Regions from separate parts of the Mesorhizobium sp. WSM4884 genome, predicted to be linked through region 2. Evidence: predicted binding sites of a transcription regulator. Region 2 holds the regulator's gene; the other holds the start of a gene.
What was found. Region 2 encodes PhoB, which activates phosphate uptake and scavenging genes when phosphate is short. Its sites were predicted from a motif close to TGTCATNNANCTGTCAT; they were not measured.
Positions count from the first base shown of each region.

Region 1: P9236_RS17135 (RNA degradosome polyphosphate kinase) is a predicted target of PhoB. The motif match lies at 2,078-2,094, and genes of this name have one in related genera.

Region 1 covers NZ_JARTVO010000009.1:209,654-216,984, forward strand. Annotated here, with positions in the region: one part of gene P9236_RS17120 (IS5 family transposase) at 1-141, opposite strand, end outside; gene P9236_RS17125 (FAD-dependent monooxygenase) at 519-1,739, opposite strand; gene P9236_RS17130 (zinc-finger domain-containing protein) at 1,768-2,013, opposite strand; gene P9236_RS17135 (RNA degradosome polyphosphate kinase) at 2,251-4,446, shown strand; gene ppx (exopolyphosphatase) at 4,443-5,978, shown strand; gene P9236_RS17145 (DoxX family protein) at 6,001-6,423, opposite strand; gene P9236_RS17150 (DoxX family protein) at 6,624-7,046, opposite strand.
Region 2 covers NZ_JARTVO010000013.1:141,855-149,185, reverse strand. Annotated here, with positions in the region: gene xylF (D-xylose ABC transporter substrate-binding protein) at 1-823, opposite strand, end outside; gene P9236_RS20685 (ROK family transcriptional regulator) at 1,183-2,418, shown strand; gene phoB (phosphate regulon transcriptional regulator PhoB) at 2,733-3,422, opposite strand; gene phoU (phosphate signaling complex protein PhoU) at 3,442-4,149, opposite strand; gene pstB (phosphate ABC transporter ATP-binding protein PstB) at 4,167-4,970, opposite strand; gene pstA (phosphate ABC transporter permease PstA) at 4,967-5,818, opposite strand; gene pstC (phosphate ABC transporter permease subunit PstC) at 5,822-6,808, opposite strand; gene pstS (phosphate ABC transporter substrate-binding protein PstS) at 6,874-7,331, opposite strand, start outside.

The DNA.
Region 1 (7,331 bases), on a different contig from region 2:
TCCTCCCGAACGCGCCATCCACAGCAGGGCGTCCAGGAACTTGCGGTTATCCGTGCGCGGCCCACGCTTACCCTTTGTGCCGCCGGGCACAAAACCCTTGATCCGTTCCCACTGGTCGTCCCGAAGCGCATCGCAGTCCATCGCCGATCTCCAAAAATCAGCGTTGAATCCGATTTGCACCTCCTTGGGAATCCCAAACCCGTTAAATCGTCACTACCGCTTAGTACGCTCTGCGCCGAACTACGCCCTCTGCCAGAATTCTTCGGTCAGTTCAGGAATATCGCTCGTATCGACATCGCCCTCCGATCGCACTTTCGGTGCAGCGATTTCCGCTTTCTGGCTTCCGTCAGTGGTGGCGGATTTGCGGGATCGATGGTGTGTCGGATGAGCTTAGCCATAGTTCATTCTTAATACGCGCGGGTATGTCGTCTAATGCGAACGCCGCGTTCCTTCACACCCCCCTCTGTCCCGCCGGCCAATCCAATTTTGTCGGCCACCCACTAAAAGCCCCTACCGCCTCACCACCTAGGCTCCTCCCACCCGTAAAGCCAATCCAGATCCGCGGCGAGCTTTTCCGCCGGCCGCGTCGCCAGCACCAGGTTGCGGGCGATCGCGACCGGGCCCCAGGCATGCCAGGCGAGGCGGTTGAGCGCGCCGCGCCCGAGCACCTTCTCGATGCGCGGGCGCCTGAGCTTTTCCCAGGTGGTGAGGCTTTGCTTCGGATCGCTGGCTGCGATCACGCTGGCGAGCATCGAGGCGTCCTCAATTCCCATCGCCGCGCCCTGCGCCGCGAACGGCGTCATGGCATGCGCGGCATCGCCGATCAGCGCGATGCCCTCCGGCATCGTCCAACGCCGTTGCTCGACGGTGTGGATCGGAAACGCTGTCCATGCTCCGGCGAGCGCGGCAAGCCTCGCCAGCGCCGCCGACGTGCCGCGCATGGCGCCAGCAAGAATGGCGGGGTCGGCACGGCCGGACCAGCCTTCCGCGATGCGCTCGCCCTTGGTGAAGGCGGCCAGGTTGACGGCGCTGCCCCTGCTCACCGGATAGGCGACCATGTGGAAGCCCGGATGCAGGAAGGTGGTGACGCAGTCGCTCGCGCCGACCGCCGCAAAGGCCTGGCCGGCGGCGCTTTCCGTCGCCACCGTGGCGCGCCAGGCCAGCTCGCCGGAGAAGCGGTTTCTGCCGAAAGCCAAGTCTTTGCCCGCAAGCTGCCTGCGAACCGTCGACCAGACGCCGTCGGCGCCGATCAGCAGTCCCCCGGCGATCTCAATCTTGCCACCATCGGTTTCGGCTGTGACGGCGATGTTTTGCGGCTCGACAGTGATGTCCGTCACCCGCGCGCCGGTGATGAGTTGGATTTCGGGCCGCTCGGCCACCCGCGCTGTCAGCGCCGTTTGCAGATCGGCGCGATGCGCGACCAGATAGGGCGCGCCCCAGCGGTTCTCCCCAGCCTGGCCCAGCGGTACCCGCGCCAGCTCGCGCAAGGTGGCGGCGTCCTTCAGCAGCACCGCTTCCGGCCTGACGGCGCTCGCCGCCAAGCGTTCGAGCACGCCGAGCCGGCGCAGGATGCGGGTTGCGTTGGGGGAAAGCTGGAGCCCGGCGCCTACCACTTCGAGCTGCTTGGCCTGTTCCAGCACGGTCACGGCATAGCCGCGTTCGGCAAAGGCGAGCGCCGCAGTCAGCCCAGCGACACCAGCCCCGGCGATGACGACCTGCCGGGACCGCGCTTCAGTCATGATCTGGCAGTCATCCGCGATCTGCTAGTCAGGCGGCCTGGTCGATATAGAGGCAGCCGGCAGGCTCTGTTTCCGTCGCCTTCAGCTTCGGTGAATAGCGGTAGAGCGTCGAGCAGTAGGGGCAGACCTTCTCATTGTCGTCGCCCATGTCGAGGAACACATGCGGATGGTCGAAGGGCGGGTTGGCGCCGGTGCACATGAATTCCTTGACGCCGATGTCGATGACCGGATGGCCCGCATCGTTCTGGAAATGGGGAATGGAACCGCCTGCCATCGTCGTCTCCTTCAGTTCGGACCCGTTTGCATCTGGATCATAACCTGCCAGTTTGCAAGATCGATGAAATGAAACTGTCGCAAAAGGCTGGCAGAGGATAAGTTGAGCCGGTTAAGCGCATGACCTCGGGGAACAACCGATTCCGTGACATCATGCGTCATGAAAGCATGTTAGAGCGTCGGTCACGCGTCCGGCGGTGTATGGCGCTCCAAAAGGGACGGTTGCGGGCAAGGAACCATGAACGAACTGAAGCCGGTACAGAGCGAATTCATCACCGTCGAGGCGGCAAGCCCCGACGGCGGCAATCCCGACCGTTTCGTCAACCGCGAGTTCTCCTGGCTGCAGTTCAACCGGCGCGTGCTGGAGGAATCGCTGAACGAGCGCCATCCGCTGCTCGAGCGCGTCCGCTTCCTGTCGATCTCGGCCGCCAATCTCGATGAGTTCTTCATGGTCCGCGTCGCCGGTCTCGCCGGCCAGGTGCGCGAGGGCATTGTGCTGAAGAGTCCGGACGGCCGCACGCCCGAGCAACAGCTCGAGCAGCTGCTGCGCGAGGTCGAGCGTCTGCAGGAAGACCAGCAGAAGAGCCTGTCGACCTTGATGGAGCTGCTCAACAAGGAAGGCATCGAGAGCATCACCCGCGACGCGCTCAGCAAGGACGAGAAGGCCTGGCTGGAAGAGCATTTCCAGGAACAGGTCTTCCCGGTGCTGACCCCGCTGTCCATCGACCCGGCGCATCCGTTCCCGTTCATCCCCAATCTCGGTTTCTCGATGGCGCTGCAGTTGCGCCACCGCAAGAACGGCGAGGAGATGAGCGCGCTGCTGCGCCTGCCGGTGGCGCTGCGGCGCTTCATCCGTCTGCCCGACCGCAAGCACCACGTGCGCTTCATCCCGCTCGAGGAAGCGGTCGGCATCTATATCTCCAAGCTGTTCCCCGGCTATGAGGTCAAGGGCTCCGGCACGTTCCGCATCATTCGCGACAGCGATATCGAGGTCGAGGAAGAGTCGGAGGATCTCGTGCGCCTGTTCGAGACGGCGCTGAAACGCCGTCGTCGCGGGTCCGTGATCCGCATCGAATTCGACACGCTGATGCCGGCCGAGTTGCGCGAGTTCGTCGCCGGCGAACTCGGCGTTTCGGCAAGCCGTATCAGTGTGCTCACCGGTCCGCTGGCGCTCAACCAGATCTCCGAGATCGTCGCCATTCCGCGCGACGACCTCAAATTCACGCCCTACAATCCGCGTTTCCCCGAGCGCATCCGCGAGCATGGCGGCGACTGCCTGGCCGCTATCCGCGAGAAGGACATCATCGTCCACCACCCCTACGAATCCTTCGACGTGGTGGTGCAGTTCCTGCGCCAGGCGGCGGCGGATCCGGAAGTGGTGGCGATCAAGCAAACGCTCTACCGTACCTCGAACGACAGCCCGATCGTGCGCGCGCTGATCGACGCGGCCGAGGCCGGCAAGTCGGTGACGGCGCTCGTCGAACTCAAGGCGCGCTTCGACGAGGAGGCCAACATCCGCTGGGCGCGCGACCTCGAGCGCGCCGGCGTCCAGGTCGTCTTCGGCTTCCTGGAGTTGAAGACCCACGCCAAGATGTCGCTCATCGTGCGCCGCGAGGACGGCAGGTTGCGCAACTACGTGCATCTCGGCACCGGCAACTATCATCCGGTCACGGCGCGCATCTACACCGACCTATCCTTCTTCACCACCGATTCGACGATCGCGCGCGACGTCGCGCAGATCTTCAATTTCATAACCGGCTATGCCGAGCCGGCCGAAGAGATGCGCCTTGCCGTGTCGCCCTTCACGCTGCGCAACCGCATCCTGAAACACATCTCCGATGAGATCGCCCATGCGCGCGAGGGCCGGCCGGCCCGCATCTGGATGAAGATGAACGCGCTGGTCGACCCGATCGTCATCGACGCGCTCTATGACGCCAGCCGCTCCGGCGTCGAGGTCGACCTCGTCGTGCGCGGCATCTGCTGCCTGCGGCCGCAGGTGCCGGGCCTGTCCGAGAACATCAGGGTGAAGTCGATCGTCGGCCGCTTCCTGGAGCACAGCCGCATCTTCTGCTTCGGCAACGGCCATGGCCTGCCGTCCGACGAAGCGATCGTCTACATCTCGTCCGCCGACATGATGCCGCGCAATCTCGACCGCCGCGTCGAAACCCTGGTGCCGATCACCAATCCAACTGTGCATGAGCAGGTGCTTGGTCAGATCATGCTCGGCAACGTCATGGACAACCAGCAAAGTTTCGACGTATTGGCTGACGGCACCTCCCGGCGCGTCGTGCTGGAGGAGGGTGAGGAACCGTTCAATGCGCAGGAATATTTCATGACCAATCCGAGCCTCTCCGGACGGGGTGACGCGCTGAAATCGCATGCGCCAAGGCGCATCGCCCAGTTCAAGCGCCGCAAGAAGAACGCCGCCGCGTGATTTCAGTCTCCCAGGGCCGGCTCCAGGACCGGCGGCCGCTGTCGATCATCGACATCGGCTCGAACTCGATCCGCCTCGTCGTCTATGAAGGGCTGGCGCGCTCGCCGACGCTTTTGTTCAACGAAAAGATGCTGGCCGGCCTCGGCCGCGGCATCGTTTCGACGGGCAAGCTCGACCCAGAGGCGGTGACGCGCTCGATGGAGGAGTTCCGCCGTTTTCGAGCGCTTTCGGATCAGGCCGGCGCCGAGCACATGTATGTGCTGGCGACCGCGGCGGCGCGCGAGGCGATCAACGGCCCGGACTTCATCCACCGCGCCGAGGACGTGCTGAAGACCGAGATCCGCGTGCTTTCCGGCCGCCAGGAGGCGCATTATTCGGCGCTCGGCATCATCTCCGGCTTCCACCCGGCCAACGGCATCGCCGGCGACCTTGGCGGCGGCAGCCTTGAGCTGATCGACATCAATGGCGAAGCGATCGGCGACGGCATCACGCTGCCGCTCGGCGGCCTGCGCCTGCAGGACATGGCCAAGAACTCGCTCGTCCAGGCGCAGAAGATCGCGCGCCAGGAACTGACGCGGGCGAAGTTGCTCAAGGGCGGGCAGGGCGGGGTCTTCTATGCCGTCGGCGGCACCTGGCGAAACCTCGCCCGGCTGCACATGGAGATGAACAACTACCCGCTCGGCGTCATGCATCATTACGAGATTGCCGCCGACAGTGCCCAGAATTTCCTCAGGCAGGTGGCCAAGGGCGAGGTCGAGAAAGTCAGGGGCATCGAGGGTGTCTCCAAGAACCGCCGCTCGCTTCTGCCTTACGGCGCCGTCGTGCTGCAGGAGATCATGGCGGCGATGCAGCCCTCCAAGATCGTCGTCTCGGCGCAGGGCGTGCGCGAGGGCTTCCTCTATTCGCTGCTCGACGTGGCCGAGCAGAAGGCCGATCCGCTGATCTCGGCGGCCGAAGAGCTGGCAGTGCTGCGTTCGCGTTCGGTCCATCATGCGCATGACCTCGTCGAATGGACCGGCAAGGCCTTCAAGGCCTTCGGCATTGACGAGACTGTGGACGAGGCGCGCTATCGCCATGCCGCCTGCCTGCTCGCCGATATCGGCTGGCGCGCGCATCCCGAATATCGCGGCAGGCAGTCGCTCAACATCATCGCGCATGCCTCCTTCATCGGCGTCGACCATCCTGGCCGCGCCTATCTGGCCTTGGCCAGCGCCTATCGCCATGATGGTATCTTCAACGACGGCATCGCGCCGGAGATCAAGGCGCTGGCGCCGCCGCGCATGCTCGAGCGCGCCCGCGTGCTGGCGGCGATGATGCGCGTCATCTATCTGCTGACGGCGGCAATGCCGGGCGTGATGCCCCGGCTGAAATGGGAAAGCCGCGGCAACGGCGCGCTGGCGCTCGTGCTGCCGGCTTCGCTTGCCGACCTCTATGGCGAGCGTCCGGCCGGCCGGCTGGCGCAGCTGGCGCGCATCACCAACCGCCGCCTGGTGCTGGCCGTCGAAGGCGGTCCGAGCGTGTCGGTGAAATAGGGCGTGTCGGTAAAGTAGCGGATCAAGTGACCTCGGCGCCGATACCAAAGCCGCGCCCGTCCGCCGACCATGCACCCGCGCCGGCCATGGCGAGCGCCAGGAATCCTCCGGCAATCGCGACGTCCTTCATCAGCATCTGCTGGTGCAAGAAGGCGAGCGTCGCGTCGTCGGCGCCCTGGCCGTAATGGCCGATGAAGCCGGCGACGATGCAGAAGGCGGCAAGCAGAAGTGCTGCGATCCGCGTCTGGAAGCCGATCAGGATCAGCAATCCGGCGATCAGCTCGAACAGGCCGGTGCCCCAGGCGGCTAAAGTCGGCAGCGGCAGGCCGAGGCCGGCGAAATAGCTCGTCGTGCCGGCGATCTTGGTGAGCGCCTGGAAGCCGGAAGGCACGAAAAGCCCGGCAAGCAGGAGCCGCGAGATGAGAAGCAGTGCGTTGCGGGGCATTTGCCACCTCCCTTGCCGGCGTCATGCCGGCTGCGGGCGCAGTCTACGCCTGCCCCGGAGAACGAAAAAGCGGCGCGGAAAATTACGCGCCGCCTTCATTTCAGGCCGGGGAGGGCCAAGCAATTCCAGGAAAGTGTGAAGCGGTTAGGCGCGGCGACTTCGCCGTCGCCTTCCGTTCGGAATTGCGTCAAGCAAAACCTTCAGCCGCGCTTGGCGTCGATCGAGTAGGCACCGGCGCCCGAGGAGGCGAGCAGGATGAAGCCGCCGGTGATGGCGAGGTTCTTGAGGAACTGGATCATCTGCATCTGGTCGGCCCAGCCGGTGTGAGCGACCAGCCCGGTGGCGATCGTGAAGATGGCGAGCACCCAGGCGGCGACGCGGGTCTGGAAGCCAACGAGGATGGCAAGCCCGCCGAGCAGCTCGATCAGGCCGACGACAACGGCCGTCACGGTCGGCAGAGGCAGGCCGAGGGCGCCGAAGTAGCCGGCAGTGCCTGAAATGGCGGTCAGCTTGCCGAAGCCGGAAAGCAGGAAGATGACGGCGAGCAGGATGCGGCCGAGCAGGATCGTGACGGAACTGTTGGACGCGGTGCCGGCGCCGGCGGTAGAAGTGTTGATGGACATGGCGAGTCTCCGAGCGGGTTGAATGCCCTGTCAGATAGACGATGGAGACTGTTCACCAAAGCCGCTTATGTGGCGACACATCGTTCACAGATTTTATGTTCTAAGGTTTTCGCCGCCGACGCGAAATTCATGTCGCGGGACTTCGCCCCCGGGAGGAAATTTTCCCGCGGCCAAAATGCCTTGCTTCCCAGCACGGGCAATTGGCGGCGGTCGCATCGTGCTTGCGTTGGGGAGTCGCATCCTTGGAGATTGGCCGAAACGTCCCTCGCTTCGTCATCCACGGGC
Region 2 (7,331 bases):
CGGCGTTCTTGCCGAGCTCGCGCGCGTCTTTCCACACCGACACGGTCTGCGTGCCGAGCGCGATGCGGTTGAGCGCCGCGTGGTCGCCGTCCTGGCCCGAGACCGGAACGGTGCCGGCCAGACCCTGAGCCGTCAGCGCCGCGACGACGCCCCCGGCAGTGCCGTCATTGGCCGCCACGACCGCATCGACCTTGTTGTCGTTGGCGGTCAGAAACTGCTCCATGTTCTTCTGTGCGTTGGCAGGCAGCCAGCCGTCCGTATAGGCTTCGCCGACATTCTTGATCTTGCCGCTGTCGATGGCTTCCTTCAGCACTTCCATCGAGCCCGCGAACAGGAAATCCGCATTCGGATCGGCACCCGAGCCCTTGATGAAGACGTAGTTGCCTTCAGGCTTGGCCTTGAACACCTCGCGGGCCTGCATGCGGCCGACTTCCTTGTTGTCGAAGGTCAGGTAGAACACGTCCTTGTTCTCGATCAGGCGGTCGTAGCCGACCACCGGAATGCCTTCGTCGAGCGCCTTCTGCACCGCCGGGCCGATCGCCGAGGCATCCTGCGCCAGGATGATCAACGCGTTTGCGCCCTGCGAGATCAGGCTTTCGACGTCGGTCAGCTGCTTGCCCGGATTGGACTGCGCGTCGGCCGAAATGTATTTGTCGCCGGCGGCCTCGATGGCTTTCTTCATTGCCGCTTCGTCGGTCTTCCAGCGCTCTTCCTGAAAATTCGACCACGAAACGCCGATCACCTTGTCCTTCGCCTCTGCGACCGACGCCAGCGTCAACGACATGGCGACACCCGCCAGCATGGCGGTTGCGAATCTCTTCATGATTTCCTCCCTGCGCCATCGCGGCGCTACCCAGACTGGCCCGAAGGCCGGCACAGAGGCTTTTTTTCGAGCCTCGAAAAAATACTGATCCAACGCCGAAGCGCTGTCAACTGCGATTCTGATGGTTTTTGAGGTGCCGCGAACTTTTTTTCGAGGCCCGCAATAAATAATGACAGCCCCGTCCGCTTCTGCCACTATTCCAAAACAGTTGCACAGAAGCGCGGAAGCGTTGCCCCGTTGGAACTGAATGAAACAAAAAATCCAGAGCGGTTCGGTGGTGCATCCGCGACTGAACCGATCTGGCGCGTCGCCGACGGCCCATGCATTATCAAGAGGCCGCGCTGACCGGGAGGAGAAAAATGTCGGTCGGGATCCGCCATGACGACCTGCGCCGGCGCAACCGCGCCATGGTGCTCTCGGCCGTGCGCCGCGCCGGCCAGCCGTCGCGCACGGAGATCGCCGCGACCACGGGGCTTAGCCACTCGACCATTTCGGCAATTTCCTCGGACCTGATCCAGGAAGGCATCCTGGCCGAGAGCAAGCCGAGCGAGGCGGCATCGCTTAAGCGCGGCCGGCCGCAGGTCGGCCTCGCCCTCAATCCCGAGGCGGCCGCGGTGGTGACGGTGGTGCTGTCGCTGAATTTCCTTTCCGTCGCCGTCATCGACTATGCCGGGCAGGTCATCGCCGAGGAGCAACGGCGCCTCGATACGCTGACCATGCCGCGCGACGAGCTGATCGGCGAATGTGTGGCGATCGTCCGGCGCCGGCTGAAAGATCCCGACCTCGATGTCGGCAGCGTTGCCCGCATCGCCATGGGTATCCAAGGCATCACCGATTCCCATGCGCGGGCAATGCTGTGGTCGCCGATCACGCCTTTGACCGACATTCCTTTCGCCAACATCCTGGAAAAGGAATTCGGCATCCCGGCCACCATGGAAAACGACTGCAACATGATGGCGGTGGCGCTGCAATGGCGAGACCCCAACCGCTATCGCGACAACTTCATAGCCATCCTGCTCTCGCACGGCATCGGCATGGGCCTGGTGCTGAAGGGCGAGCTGTTCACCGGCACGCATTCTTCCGGAGGCGAGTTCGGCCATATGATCCATCGTCCGGGCGGCGCGCTCTGCCGTTGCGGACGCCGCGGCTGCGTCGAGGCCTATGCCGGCAACTACGCCATCTGGCGCAGCGCCATGAAGATGAGCGAGGACGCCGAGCCGGTCGATGTCGGCGACGCCGACATGCGGGCGCTTGCCGCCAAGGCGCGCGAGAAGGACGGCCCGGAGCGCGAGGCATACCGCCGGGCGGGCGAGGCGCTGGGCTTCGGCCTGGGCAGCTTGTTCGCGCTGATCGACCCGGCGCCGGTCGCCATGGTCGGCGTCAGCGCCGCCGCTTTCGACCTGATCGAGCCGTCGCTGCGCGAGGCCATCGCCCAAACCGCCGGTGGCCAGCACTCGGAATCGATCTCCTTCGACACCGAGCCGAACGAATTGCCGCTGATCCGCGAGGGCTGCGCCATGCGCGCGCTGACCTTCGTCGACCAGGAGATTTTCGCGCCGGGCGTGCAGACAAGAGCGGGCAAGCACGTCGCCTGAACAGCTTTGAAGTGATCGTGTCCTGCTAGACGTCGGAGATTTGCGAAGGTCCCGAAGCTTCGTCATACCAGGGCGAAGCAGGAGCGAAGCTCCGTCGCGAAGACCTTGGAATCCGTGCCGTTACCTCGGACGCAGGGCGCAGCGGAACGGAATTCTGCACCGTAGTGGCGCGTCGACGTCACGGAATGGATCCTCGGGTCTGCGCTGCGTCGCTTCGCTCCTTGCTCCGCCCGTGGATGACGAAGTCAGAAGCGTCTGAGCCAATCGCCGGCGCATACGATCGGATTCAACCTGTTACCGCCTCCACAGGAAGACTAATCCTCGCGGATCGCGTACCCCGCCCCGCGTATGGTGCGGATGACATCGGGCATGCGGCCGTTGTTGACGGCCTTGCGCAGGCGCCCGACATGCACGTCGACCGTGCGCTCGTCGATATAGATCGTCTCGCCCCAGACGTTGTCGAGCAACTGGCTGCGCGAGAACACCCGGCCGGGGTGCCGCATCATGAACTCGAGCAGCCGGAACTCGGTCGGGCCAAGCCTGATCTCGCTCTTCTTGCGGTAGACGCGGTGCGATTCACGGTCGAGCACGATGTCGCCGACCTTGAGCACGCTCGAAAGCACCTCCGGCTTGGCGCGGCGCAACAGCGCCTTGACCCTGGCCATGAATTCAGGCGTCGAGAACGGCTTGACCAGATAGTCGTCGGCGCCCGTCGAGAGGCCGCGCACCCTGTCGCTTTCCTCGCCGCGCGCCGTCAGCATGATGATCGGCAGCCGTTCGGTCTCGGGCCGCATCCTGAGGCGCCGGCAAAGCTCGATGCCGGAAACCGCCGGCACCATCCAGTCGAGCACCAGGAGATCGGGCACGTTCTCCTGCAGGCGGATTTCGGCTTCGTCGCCGCGGGTGACCACCTCGACCTGATAGCCTTCGGATTCGAGGTTGTAGCGGAGCAACACCCCCAGCGGCTCCTCGTCCTCCACCACCATGATACGTGGCGCGATCATTTAGCAGGTACCTTCGCTGTCAGGCCGCCGGCGCCGACATCGCCGTCTCGTCCTGCTTCGGACGGTTCGCGGGCAATTGGGTGCCGGTCAGCACATAATAGGCGTTCTCGGCGATGTTGGTGACGTGGTCGCCGATGCGCTCCAGATTCTTGGCGCAGAACAGGAGATGCGTGCAGGCCGTGATGTTGCGCGGATCCTCCATCATGTAGGTCAGAAGCTCGCGGAAGACGGAGGTGTATTTGACGTCGATGCGCTCGTCGTCGTTCCGGAGCTTGGCGAGCGCCGTGGCGTCGCCCGCCGTGTACTCCTCGATCACGCCCTGGACCTGGATCAGCACCAGCTGCGCCATCGAGTCGATGGAGTGCGACAGGTCGCGCGGCGCGGCGCTGACGCCGACGGAGCCGACGCGCTTGGCGATGTTCTTGGCGAGGTCGCCGATGCGCTCGAGGTCGCCGGCCATGCGGATGGCGCCGACCACACTGCGCAGGTCGTCGGCCATCGGCTGGCGCTTGGCGATCAACGTGATAGCGCGATCGTCGAGCTCGCGCTGCCGTGCGTCCATGATGGCGTCGTCGGAAACCACGCGCTGCGCCAGCGCGTTGTCGGAATTGAGCAGGGCCTTGGTCGACGCGCCGACCATCGAGCCGGCGAGATCGCCCATATCACGGATAAGCTGGCTGATCTGCCTCAGATCCTCGTCGAAGGAAGCGACCGTATGGGCCATGATTATGTCCTCGTATGAACTCAGCCGAAGCGGCCGGTGATATAGTCCTGCGTGCGCTTCTCGCGAGGCGAGGTGAAGATCTTCTCCGTCCGGTCGAACTCGACCAGCTCGCCGAGATACATGAACGCCGTCTGCCGCGACACGCGCGCCGCCTGCTGCATGTTGTGGGTGACGATCACGATCGTGTAGTCGGCCTGCAGCTCGTCGATCAGCTCTTCGATCTTGGCGGTCGACAGCGGGTCGAGCGCCGAGGCCGGCTCGTCGAGCAGGATGACCTCCGGCTTCACCGCCACGGTGCGGGCGATGCAAAGCCGCTGCTGCTGACCACCGGAAAGGCTCTGGCCGCTGGCGTTGAGCTTGTCCTTGACCTCGCTCCAGAGCGCCGCGCGCTTCAGCGCCGATTCGACGCGGTTGTCCATTTCGGCCTTGCTGATCTTCTCGTACAGCCTGACGCCGAAGGCAATGTTCTCGTAGATCGACATCGGGAACGGCGTCGGCTTCTGGAACACCATGCCGATCTTGGTCCTGAGCAGGTTGAGGTCCTGCGAGCGGTCGAGAATGTTCTTGCCGTCGAGCAGCACCTGGCCTTCCGCGCTCTGCTTCGGGTAAAGCTCGTAGATGCGGTTCAGCACGCGCAGCAGCGTCGACTTCCCGCAGCCCGACGGCCCGATGAAGGCGGTGACGCTGCGCTCGGGCAGCGACAGGTTGATGTCCTTCAGCGCCTTCGACTGGCCATAGTAGAAGTTGAGGTTCTTGACCTCGATCTTGGCCTTCTCGACGGCCGTGTCGGCTACGTTAAGGTCGGTGGACAACATAGGTTTCATCTGTCCTCTCTGCGTCCGGTAAGGCTGCGGGCGAAGATGCTCAGCCCGAGAACCGTCAGGGTGATTATGAGCGCGCCCGTCCAGGCCAGCTGCTGCCATTCCTCATAGGGACTTAGGGCGAACTGGAAGATGGTCACCGGAAGACTGGCCATCGGAGCGTTGAGATTGCTCGACCAGAACTGGTTGTTAAGCGCGGTGAAGAGCAGGGGCGCCGTCTCGCCGGAAATGCGGGCGATCGCCAGCAATATGCCGGTGACGATGCCGGAAAGCGCCGCGCGATAGGCGACCGAACGGATCACCACCCAGCGCGGCGCGCCGATGGCGGTGCCGGCTTCGCGCAAGGCGTTGGGCACCAGGTTGAGCATGTCCTCGGTGGTGCGCACCACGACGGGGATCACAAGGATGGACAGCGCGACCGCGCCGGCGATCGCCGAGAAATGGCCCATCGGCCGCACCATCAGCTCATAGACGAACAGGCCGACGATGATGGACGGCGCCGACAGCAGAATGTCGTTGATGAAACGCACCACCGTGGTGAGCCGCGAGAAGCGCCCGTACTCCGCCATATAGGTCCCGGCGAGCACACCGATCGGCGTGCCGACGACGATGCCGATGATGGTCATGATGATGCTGCCGTAGATGGCGTTGAGCAGGCCGCCGGCATCGCCGGGCGGTGGCGTCATCTCGGTAAAGACCACCAGCGAAACGCCGGACAGGCCTTTGTAGATCAGCGCACCGAGGATCAGCGCCAGCCAGGCAAGGCCGATGCCCGCGGCGATGACGCACAGCGCCATCATCACGCCGTTCTTGCGCTTGCGTCTCTGGTGAAGCGACATGGCTACCGACATCGGTCATGCTCCCGTGCGGCTATCGATGCGCAACAGCATGTAGCGCGCGATGGCGAGGATGATGAAGGTGATGATGAACAGGATCAGGCCGAGCGCCACCAGCGAGGACGTATAAAGCTCGCCGTCCGCCTCGGTGAATTCGTTGGCGATGGTCGCCGAGATCGTCGTGCCTGGCGCAAACAGCGAGGCGCTGATGCGATGCGCGTTGCCGATGACGAAGGTGACGGCCATCGTCTCGCCGAGTGCGCGGCCGAGGCCGAGCATGACGCCGCCCATGATGCCGACGCGCGTGTAGGGGATGACCACGCGCCGCGTCACTTCCCAGGTCGTGCAGCCGATGCCGTAAGCCGATTCCTTGAGCACCGCAGGCACCGTGTCGAACACGTCCTTGGTGATCGAGGTGATGAACGGCAGCACCATGATGGCAAGGATGAGCGACGACGTCAAAAGGCCGATGCCGTAGGGCGGGCCGGCAAACAGGCTGGAGAGCCCCGGTATGCCGTGAAAAATGTCGATGATGAAGGGCTGCACCGTCGTCTGCAGGAACGGCGCGAACACGAACAGGCCCCAGATGCCGTAGATGATCGAGGGAATGCCGGCGAGCAGCTCGACTGCGATTCCGATCGGACGCCTGAGCGGGCGCGGGCAAAGCTCGGTCAGGAAGACGGCGATGCCGATGCCGATCGGTACGGCAATGATGATGGCGATCGCCGACGTGACGATGGTGCCGTAGATTGGCGCAAGGGCGCCGAAATTTTCGGTGACCGGGTTCCACGCCTCCGTAGTCAGAAAGGATACGCCGAACTTCGACAGCGCTTCCCATGAGCCGGCAAACAATGAAATCGCGACGCCGCCGAGGATAACCAGGACGAGGATCGCGGCAAGACGCGTGGCCGTCCGGAAGATCGTGTCGGTCAGCGCAAAGCGCCGCACCGTCGCTTCTCTGGTCCGCATGGCAGACGATGTCACGGCTTCGGAAACGGCACTCATCGAGCCCCTCGCATTTCAAAAGGTAGACAGGAGGGCGCCGGAAGCGCCCTCCTCGATTCCGGTAATTACATCCCCGAGTAGAGCGGCTTGCCGTTGCTGTCGACGATGTCCTTGCCCCACATTTCCTCGACGCTCTTCACGACCTTGTCGGGCATCGGAACGTAGTCGAGCTCGGCGGCCATCTTGTCGCCCTTGGCATAAGACCAGGCGAAGAACTTGAGCGCTTCGGTCGTGGCCGCCGCGTCGTCGGGCTTCTGGTAGACCAGGATCCAGGTCGCTGCTGTCATCGGCCATGACTCCGCGCCCGGCTGGTTGGCGAGGATGACGCCATAGCCCGGCTGCGAGCTCCAGTCGGCGTTGGCCGCGGCGGCCGAGAACGCCTTCCCGGTCGGCGCGACCTTCTTGCCGTCCTTGTTGACCATGTCGGCATAGGTGAGCTTGTTCTGCTTGGCATAGGCGTATTCGACATAGCCGATGGCACCGCCGGTCTGCGAGACGTTGTTGGCAACGCCTTCATTGCCCT